DNA from 3 places in the Halomonas sp. EF61 genome. Region 2 is predicted to be linked to each of the others. Evidence: predicted binding sites of a transcription regulator. Region 2 holds the regulator's gene; each other region holds the start of a gene.

Region 1 (3,207 bases), 530 kb from region 2:
GCTGGGCCAGGCTGCCCCAGGGCTCGCCGACGCAGAAGCCATCGATCTCGCCTTCGCGCAGGGCGTCCACCATGCGCGGGGGCGGCAGCGCGACCAGTTCGACCTCGCGGTCGACGTCGATGTCGCCGCGGGCCAGCCAGTCACGCAGCAACAGGTGCTGGCAGGAGTAGGGGTAGACCATGGCCAGGCGTGGCCGGGTGCCTTCTTTCAGCGAGGCCTTGAAGCGTCGGGCCAGTTCGCTGGCCGCGCCGAAGGCGTCGGGCTCCCCGTTGTCGACCGAAGCGCCAACCGCATCGGCCAGGCGGCGAGACAGCACCAGCGTATTGCCCTGGCGGCTCAGCACCGCGGCGGCCAGGGTGTCACAAGGCGCGCGGGACAACCCCTGGCTCATGGCCAGCGGCATCGGCGCCAGCATCTGGGCGCCGTCAAGCAGGCCGGCGGCGACCTTGTCGCGCAGGGTGGACCAGGCGTTCTCGCGTGACAGGCTGACCTCGACTCCCTGGGCGGCGAAGAAGCCGCCTTCCCGGGCGATGATCAACAGCGCAGCATCCAGCAGTGGCACGAATCCCAGAGTCAGGCTGGCGAGCTCGGGTGGATGCGGCGCGCCAGTTCTGGACGTGCTGGCCGCGTCAGAAGACAGCGATGGACTCATGATCCCTTCTCCAGTGGCTTGAGGATGTCGATGACGTTCTGGGCGACCTGGGCGATGCGCTGGCCGCGGTCCATGGCCAGCTTGCGCAGCATGCGGTATGCCTGTTCCTCATCGCAGCTCTGATGCTTCATCAACAGGCCCTTGGCCTGTTCGATGCGCTTGCGGTCGGCGAGCTGATTGCGTGCCTTGTCGAGGTCGCGGCGCATTCCCTGAAAGGCTTCGAAGCGGGCGATGGCGACATCGATGACCGCCTTGACGCGGTTGGCCGCCAGACCGTCCACCACATAGGCGCTGACGCCGGCCTTCACCGCCGCCTTGAGCGATTCGGGGTCATGCTGGTCGGCGAAGAACACCACCGGTCGAGGGTTCTCCCGCTGCAGCAGCGCCATGCTCTCCAGGGTGTCCCGGTCCGGCGATTCCATGTCGATGATGACCACGTCGGGCTGATGCTGCTGCACCATGTCGTTGAGGCTGGCCGGGCTTGACAGTCGGCAGACCACCTGGTGTCCGTCCAGCGCAAGCGCCTCTTCGACCATGGCGGCGCGCACTATCTCGTCGTCGACCAGCAGGACCTTCAAGGTGTCGTGTTCGGGCATGGGCGTGGCTCGATGATGCTGTCGCTCGATAGAGCTCGAGTCGACATGATGAGGGGTGCACCTTGGGTGCCTCTGCACCTGTCAGCGCAAAAGGCGTTCCATTTTCGATCTTGTCGTTTCCTGTCAGGGAGATAACCCCCTGCAAAGCCACCGCCCTGCCCCCGCAGATATGCCGGGCAGGCGCTCGCGCACCGAAAGGGTGCGTAAACGGTGGCCTCCATCGTTCGTTGTGGTGCGAGCCTGGGGTCCGTCAGTCGTCTTCTCGCCGCCATCGCCTGGGTAAACGGCAGAAAAAAACGTCGTGGCTTCAATTGGCTGGCACCAGCATTCCACACTGCAAGGGGCGATTGTGGTGTTCTGGCACAGGGTTTGCTTTGGTTACTGGCAAAGCTAGTGCCGTTGGTGGTGCCATGGGCATCACTAAGCCGGGCCAGATCGCTAGGCCGAGCCAGGAAGGGTCCCGACGCTGGTGGCGGCGTGGGCCGGTTCGACAACTCGTCCGCAACGGGCGCTAGCACACACGAAATCCAGCGCGGGATTTCATCCGGCAACGACGCCCATCTCCTCGAGCCTTGCTCGACGGGATGGGCGTCGTGCGTTTGGACCGCAGCAAGGCCCGACCGATCAAGGCCCGGCCGCTAGCGGAGCGATGATCTGCCGATGAGATGCCGCCGATATGCCAGAGCAGCAAGATGGCCGACAGGAGAGCGCGATGACCCGGACGGATAGCGACAGCACGGAGATCGACAGCGGTGTGGGCGGCGAGGCCACAGGCACCACCTGTCCCTACTGCGGGGTCGGCTGCGGCGTCGAGCTACGTCGCGATGGCGAGGCGGTTACCCTCAAGGGCGATCGGGATCACCCGGCCAACTTCGGTCGCCTGTGCGTCAAGGGCTCGGCCCTGGCGGAGACTCTGGGCGGCCAGGGGCGCTTGACGCGACCCAGGGTGGACGGTCGCGAGACCGACTGGGACAGCGCGCTGGACGCCGTCGCCGAGCGTCTGGGAGCGATTGCCGAGGGTAGCGGCCCACAGGCCATTGCCGGCTACCTGTCCGGGCAGCTATTGACCGAGGACTACTACGTCGCCAACAAGCTGTTCAAGGGATTTCTCGGGACACCGCACCTGGATACCAACTCGCGGCTGTGCATGGCGTCGGCGGTGGCAGCCTACAAGCGCACCCTGGGCGCCGACGCCGTCCCCTGCAACTACGAGGACCTGGAAGAGGCCGAACTGGTGGTGCTGGTGGGGTCCAATCTGGCCTGGAACCATCCGGTGCTGTATCAGCGGCTGCGTCTGGCCAAGACCCGCAATCCGCTGATGCGGGTCGTGGTCATCGATCCTCGGGTCACCGATAGCTGCGAGATCGCCGATCTGTACCTGGGGCTGCGTCCCGGCAGCGATGCTTTGCTGTTCAATGGCCTGCTGGCCTGGATGGCCCGTCGCCAACGGCTCGATGAGGTCTATCTGAAGCGCCATGTGGACGGCGCCGAAGAGACGATTGCCGCCGCCCTGGACGAGGCGTCGGACATCGAGGCGGTGGCGGCGGCCTGCGATCTCGACGCCGAGCGCCTCGAGACCTTCTACTACTGGTTTGCCACCCAGCTGCACGTGGTCACGCTTTACTCTCAGGGCGTGAACCAGTCGACCAGCGGCACCGACAAGTGCCAGGCCATCCTCAACTGCCACCTGGCCGGCGGCAAGATTGGCCTGCCCGGCGCCGGCCCCTTTTCCATCACCGGCCAGCCCAACGCCATGGGCGGGCGCGAGGTCGGTGGGCTGGCCAACCAGCTGGCCGCCCATATGGACTATCACACCCCGGGCGCCATCGAACGGCTGACCCGCTTCTGGTCGACCGAGGCGCTGGTGCCGACACTGCCCCGGGAGCCCGGCCACAAGGCGGTCGAACTGTTTCAGGCCGTCGAGCGCGGCGACATCCAGGCGCTGTGGATCATGGCCAC
Region 2 (3,207 bases):
GGGTCAGGGGGTGACGGCGCCGCGTGTGGGAATAACGCTCGAGCAGAATTCGCGCATCACTGGTCAGGTAGACCACCTGGCAGTCGATCGGACTCTGCTTGAGGGACGCCAGCTGGGCGGGGAAGCGTTCCAGTGCCTCAGGCAGGTTGCGGGCGTCGACGCTGACGGCGATACGGCGGGAATGACCGTTTTCCAGCTCGTCCACCAGGGCGCCCAGCAAGGTCGCGGGAAGGTTGTCGATGGCGTAGAACCCCAGGTCCTCCAGGGCTTGAAGGGCCACGGACTTTCCCGAGCCGGAGCGACCACTGATGATCACGAGCTGCATGTCCTGTCTCCTTGGGCAGGCGTCCATTGCTGATGGCCTAGGCAAGGCCGCGATCAGGAGGGAGTGTCGTCCCCTGGCGCCTGTTGGCGGATGGCTTCCTGCAGGCGCTCGTGAAGCTCGCGCTGGGAGCTGGCGTGGCGCAGACGGTGACGTGTGTCGGCGTCGTTCATGACGCCGGCGACCTGGCCGAGCAGGGCGAGATGGGCGTCGTCGGCCTCTTCCGGTACCAGCAGTACGAACACCAGATCGACGGGCTCACCATCGATGGCATCGAAGTCGACAGGTTCCGCGAGTTTGAGGAAGCCGGAGATGGGCGCCTTGCAGTGGGGGTTGCGGGCATGGGGAATGGCGACGCCATTGCCTATGCCGGTACTGCCCAGGCGCTCACGTCCGATCAGCCGACTGAAGACCTCCTGGCTGTCCAGGCTCGGGGTGTTCTGCGCAATGAAGGTGCTGAAAAACTCCAGCACCCTCTTCTTGCTGCCTCCCGGGACATCGAACAATGTGCGCTCGGGAGGGAGAATGGCTTCCAATGTCATGAGAGTCAGCGAATTCCGGCGCCTTGGGCGCGGGCTTGGGATTTTTCCTTGTGCTTGACCAGCTGGCGGTCCAGCTTGTCGGCAAGGGCGTCGATAGCAGCATACATGTCGCCGTCCTGCGCTTCGGCATGCAGGTCGGCACCGGCGGCGTGAAGGGTGCAGGCGGCCAGCTGGCGTTCCTTTTCCACCGAGAGGGTCACCTGGACGTTGGTGATGTTGTCGTAGTGGCGCTCCACACGGGTGAGCTTCTCTTGTACGTAGTCACGCAGGGGATCGGTCAATTCGACGTGGTGGCCGGTGATGTTGACTTGCATGACAGGCTCCTTGCTCTTTCGGGTGGTGGCTTGATTGTAACCCTTTTTCCGATCCTGCAAACCCCCTCGACGCTACGCAGAAAGACGCAGATGTCATGCGAAATTTCAAGTGCTTGCGCTTTCCCGATAACTAGGCTAGCGACGCCGCAGCGCAAGGCCTCAGCGCAGTCGCTTGCGCTCGCTGGAAGACGGAATATTCATGGCTTCCCGGTACTTTGCCACGGTGCGTCTGGCGACATTGACGCCGTCTTCCGCCAGCAATTCCACCAGTTTGCTGTCCGACAGAGGTTTGCGGGCAGGTTCCTTTTGAATCAACGATTTGATCATGGCGCGGATGGCGGTACTGGAATGGGCGTCGCCATCCTGGCCGACCTGGCTCGAGAAAAAATACTTCAACTCGAACACGCCGCGAGGCGTGTGCACGAACTTCTGGGTGGTCACGCGGGAGATGGTGGACTCGTGCATCTCCACCTTGTCTGCGATATCGGCCAGCACCAACGGTTTCATGGCCGCTTCTCCCTGCTCGAGGAAGTCGATCTGACGCACCATGATTTCCCGGCCGACCTTCAGTAAGGTGTCGTTGCGGCTGGACAGACTCTTGATCAGCCAGCGCGCCTCCTGCAGGTGGTCCTTGAGGAACTGGTTGTCCTGGCTCTTGTCCGCGCGCCGAATCAGTGCAGCGTAGTCGGGCTGGATGCGCAGTCGGGGCATTGCATCCGGGTTGAGTTCAACGCGCCAGCCCTCTTCGGTGTGGCGTACCACCAGGTCGGGTATGACGTAGTCGTTATCGCTGTCACCGAACTGGCTGCCGGGACGTGGGTCGAGGCTCCGGATCAGCTCGATGACGCTGTCGAGTTGGTCGTCATCGAGTCCTAGTCGGCGCTTCAGCAGACGTCGGTCGCCGCTGGCCAGCGCCTCGAGAAACTGTCTTACCAGTCGTCCGGCCTGGGGCAGCAGGACGGTATCGCGAGGCAGGCTATCCAGTTGCAGCATCAAACACTCGCGCAGGTCGCGGGCGAACACTCCGGTCGGTTCGAACTGTTGCAGCCGAACCAGCACCGCCTCCACCTCGGCGAGGGGAGGGGGGCGACGACCGTCTTGCTCGAGCCCCTGGGCAATGTCATCCAGCGTCTGCTCGAGATAGCCGTCGGCGTTGACCGCGTCGAGCAGGCTCTCGGCGATCAGGCGCTCCTGGTCGCTGACGTCGAGCATCGCCAGTTGCCAGCTCAGGTGGCTGTGCAGTGACTGGGAGCTTGCCTGGCGCTCGAAATCCGGCGCCTCGCCACTGCCGGCGGGGGTGGTGCCCAGGTCCTGGTAGGTGTCGGACCAGTCGCTGTCCACACTGAGTTCCGAGGGAATCTGATCCGCCCAGTCATCTTCCACGGCTTCCCTCGTCTGCTGTTCGCCGAACTCGTCCTCGAGTTCGAGCATGGGGTTGGCCTCCAGCGCCTGCTGGACCTCCTGGCGCAGGTCCAGGGTCGAAAGCTGCAGCAGGCCGATCGCCTGTTGCAGTTGCGGGGTCATGGTCAGCTGGGTACCGATGCGCAGCTGCAGTGACGCCTTGAGGGCCATGGGTCGGGATCCACCAGTGTTGTCGAAAGGCTTTACCCTAACGACGAGTCATCAGACATGCAAGCATCTTGCCAAGTTGGTGTTTTTTGACCTGTGGGAGGGAGTGTAAAGGTCGATGTGGAACAACTTGGTAGGGGGGAGGTGCTTCTTTCGAGGGAGGCCCTGTGTGCAAGGTGAGGCCGACCCTTTCGGGGCCGGCGGTTGGATGCTGATGCTGGCAAGTGTTGCGGCCGCTTGATGCGACTGCGACTGCGACTGCGGCTGTCGGGCGGCCCTGCGGTCTAGAGGCGGAAGTTCTCGCCCAGGTAGACCTCCTTGACGCGCTGGTTGGCGAGGATGGACTCGGCGCTGCCCTCAGCGATGATCTGGCCGTCGCCGACGATGTAGGCACGATCGCAGATATCGAGGGTCTCGCGCACGTTGTGATCGGTGATCAGGACGCCGATATCGCGGGCCT
Region 3 (3,207 bases), on a different contig from region 2:
CCACCCACAGCGGGGCGATGTCGAACAGCTCCTTCATCGCGCCCTGGCGGGCCCAGCCTGGTTTGGTCAGCTTGACCACCAGGGTCAGCACGATGGACAGGGTGAGCACTACGGTGGCGATGGCGGGCAGGGCGTCGCCGAGGGTGGCCTTGAGCCAGTCGGCGGCCAGACCCATGCCGATGTTGATGGTATCACCGACCGAGAAGGGCACCAGGAACAGCAGGATGCCGATCAACGACGGGACGAGGAACTTGATCAGACCATGGGTGCTTAGCTTGCCCCCGTCGGTCGTGATCTTGTCGGCAGAATGCAGGTGGGAGGACATGGGCGATCACTCTTTGCTGTTGTAATGGTCGGCGCCCTGACGCGGGCGCCTCGTTGGCTGTCGCCAGGGCCACTCCCTGGCCCTGTGAGGATTCAGTCGCGGCGCGCGACTCCGGGGAGCACGCACAGCATTTCATAGAGCAGGGTGGCGCCCATCAGGGCGGTGTTGCCGCTGGGGTCGTAGGGCGGGGAGACTTCGACCAGGTCGCCGCCGACGATATTGAGCCCCTGGGCGCCGCGCACGATCTCCAGGCCCTGGGCCGAGGTCAGGCCGCCCATTTCCACCGTGCCGGTGCCGGGCGCCACCGACGGGTCCAGGCCATCGATGTCGAACGAGATGTACACCGGGCCATCGCCCATCTGCTCGCGCACCTCGGCCATCAGCGGCTCGAGAGACTTGTGCCAGCACTGTTCAGCCTGGACCACGCGGAAGCCCTGCTGGCGACACCAGTCGAAGTCCTCGGCGGCGTAGCCGGTGCCGCGCAGGCCGATCTGGACGACCCGGTTGGCGTCCAGCAGCCCTTCTTCCTGGGCACGGCGGAACGGGCAGCCGTGGGCCACCTCTTCACCGAACATGTGCTCGTTGACGTCGGCGTGGGCGTCGATATGGATCAGCCCGACCGGGCCATGCTTCTTGGCGATGGCGCGCAGGATCGGCCAGGTCAGGGTGTGGTCACCGCCCAGGGTCAGCGGCACGCAATCGTGGGACAGGACGTCGTCGTAGAAGCGGCTGATGATGTCCAGGTTCTTCGGCAGGTTGAAGGTGTTGATCGGCACGTCGCCGATGTCCGCCACCTGCAGGCTGTCGAAGGGTGCAGCACGGGTGGCCATATTGTAGGGGCGCAGCATGCGCGATTCGTCGCGGATCTGGCGCGGCCCCAGTCGGGTGCCCGGGCGGTTGGAGGTGCCGATGTCCATGGGAATGCCGATAAAGGCGGCGTCCAGACCCTCGGCGCTGGTCTGGGTGGGCAGACGCATCATGGTGGCAGGGCCACCGAAGCGCGGCATCTCGTTGCCGCCGAGAGGTTGATTGAAGTCGCTCACAGGGAACTCCTGGCATCGTGGATGGGGACGGTCGCGGCCCTGGGCCTGACGGTTGTTGTGAGTGATGCAGACGCCGTGCCATCTTTTGAGCATTTATACTAAAGATGTAATAGAGGTGCAGAGATTCCAAGGGATGGTCTGCTGTGGTGATAGAAGTGATCCAGAAGTGAATCACGATCTCGACGCATCGTGATACACTTCTGAATCAATGATGCATTTATGGATCGCTGGATGAGCGACGACGACACCAAGATTCTCAAGACCATCATCGATACCGCCCACGACCACTTCTTCATCGTCGCGCCGGACGGTCGTATCCGCGACGTCAGTCCTGGGGCGGCGGCGGTCTACGGCATGTCCTGCGAAGAGCTCTGCGCCACCAGCGTGCAGCGGCTCGAGGCCGATGGCGTGCTGACCCCGTCGGTCAGCCTGGAGGTCATTCGCAGCGGGCGGCCGGCCCAGCTGGTCCAGCGCACCGGCACCGGACGCCGGGTCATCGCCCAGGCCCATCCGGTATTCGAGGGTGAGCGGCTGGTGGCGGTGGTCAGCCGCTCCATGGACTTGACCGATCTGCAGCTGCTGCAGCAGGAGTACGCGCTGTTGCAGCGCCGCTTTAGCGAGCACCTGCGCCGGGGGCATGCGCTGGAGAGCGACAGCGAAGCACTCGAGGCCGAGCTCGATGACCTGGAGGTGAAAAGCCAGCTGATGCGCGAGGTGGCGCTGCTGCTCAAGCGGGTCGCGCCCACCGACGCCACGGTCTTGATGCTGGGCGAGTCCGGGGTGGGCAAGACCGCTTTCGCCCGCCAGCTGCACCGTTGGAGTTCTCGCCGCGATGGCCCCTTTATCGACGTCAACTGCGCCGCCATCCCCGAAAGCCTGTTTGAATCGGAGATGTTCGGCCATGAAAAGGGCGCGTTTTCCGGCGCCGCGCCGGGGGGCCGCAAGGGGCTGATCGAGCAGGCCGAGGGCGGCACCCTGTTTCTCGACGAGATCGGCGAGTTGCCCCTGGCGGTGCAGACCAAGCTGCTGAAGACCATCCAGGATGGCAGTATTACCCGGCTTGGGGACAGGGCCCCGCGACGGGTCGACTTTCGCCTGGTGGTGGCCACCAATCAGGACCTGTCGGCACGGGTCGAGCAGGGCCTGTTTCGCCTGGATCTGTACTACCGGCTGAACGTGATTCCGGTCACCCTGCCGCCCCTGCGCGAGCGTCGCGAGGATATTCCCGGCCTGGTCGAGCGCCAGCTAAAGCGCCTCAATCGGCGTTATGGACGCGACAAGATGCTGTCGCGAGACGTGTGGCAGGCGCTGATGGGCTGGGATTGGCCGGGCAATGTGCGTGAGTTGGAAAACACTCTGGAAAGGGCCTGGTTATCCAGTGACGATGTCATCCAGGGCGATCTGCTGGTGCCGTCCACGGGGGCCTCGGTAGGGCAGCTCGGCGGGCAGCAGCGTGAAGCGCAGCAGACGGCGGCGTCTGTCACCGGAGCCTCCGCTGCGCTGGCTGATGGCGCTACGTCACCCGCGACACTATCCGCTCCAGGTGCAGCTCGACCCGAGCTGCCGCTTGCCCGGGGCGAGAGCCTGAAGGCCGCCCTGGCCCGGCGCGAGCGTGAGATCCTTGCCGACTGTTGCCGTACCCTTCCCACCACCTACGCCATCGCCGAACACCTGGGCATCAGCCAGCCAAGCGTGGTGCGCAAGCTCAAGCAGCATGGGTTGCGGATCGGGTGACCGGTGATGAAGGGCCGAGCTTTGCGGCACCTACTGACGGAAGACGTAAAAGAACCCGACCCAGGTGGCCAGGATCAGCAGTGGCTTCAGCACCAATACTGCACC

The links. The regulator sigma-54, encoded in region 2, starts transcription at its own class of promoters, with help from an activator protein. The targets are predictions, from matches to a motif close to TGGCACNNNNNTTGCTNT.
Region 1: a site for sigma-54 is predicted at 1,332-1,349, ahead of NFI08_RS11950 (ANTAR domain-containing response regulator). Genes of this name have one in related genera too.
Region 3: a site for sigma-54 is predicted at 1,432-1,449, ahead of speB (agmatinase). Genes of this name have one in related genera too.

Annotation. Positions count from the first base shown of each region.
Region 1 is NZ_JAMSHM010000002.1:685,465-688,671, reverse strand. It holds gene NFI08_RS11955 (CmpA/NrtA family ABC transporter substrate-binding protein) at 1-652, opposite strand, end outside; gene NFI08_RS11950 (ANTAR domain-containing response regulator) at 649-1,248, opposite strand; gene NFI08_RS11945 (nitrate reductase) at 1,961-3,207, shown strand, end outside.
Region 2 is NZ_JAMSHM010000002.1:152,945-156,151, reverse strand. It holds gene rapZ (RNase adapter RapZ) at 1-325, opposite strand, end outside; gene ptsN (PTS IIA-like nitrogen regulatory protein PtsN) at 379-864, opposite strand; gene hpf (ribosome hibernation-promoting factor, HPF/YfiA family) at 870-1,178, opposite strand; gene NFI08_RS09765 (RNA polymerase factor sigma-54) at 1,338-2,750, opposite strand; gene lptB (LPS export ABC transporter ATP-binding protein) at 3,032-3,207, opposite strand, start outside.
Region 3 is NZ_JAMSHM010000001.1:639,443-642,649, reverse strand. It holds gene NFI08_RS02705 (YjiH family protein) at 1-325, opposite strand, end outside; gene speB (agmatinase) at 418-1,368, opposite strand; gene NFI08_RS02695 (sigma-54 interaction domain-containing protein) at 1,600-3,102, shown strand; gene NFI08_RS02690 (DUF805 domain-containing protein) at 3,133-3,207, opposite strand, start outside.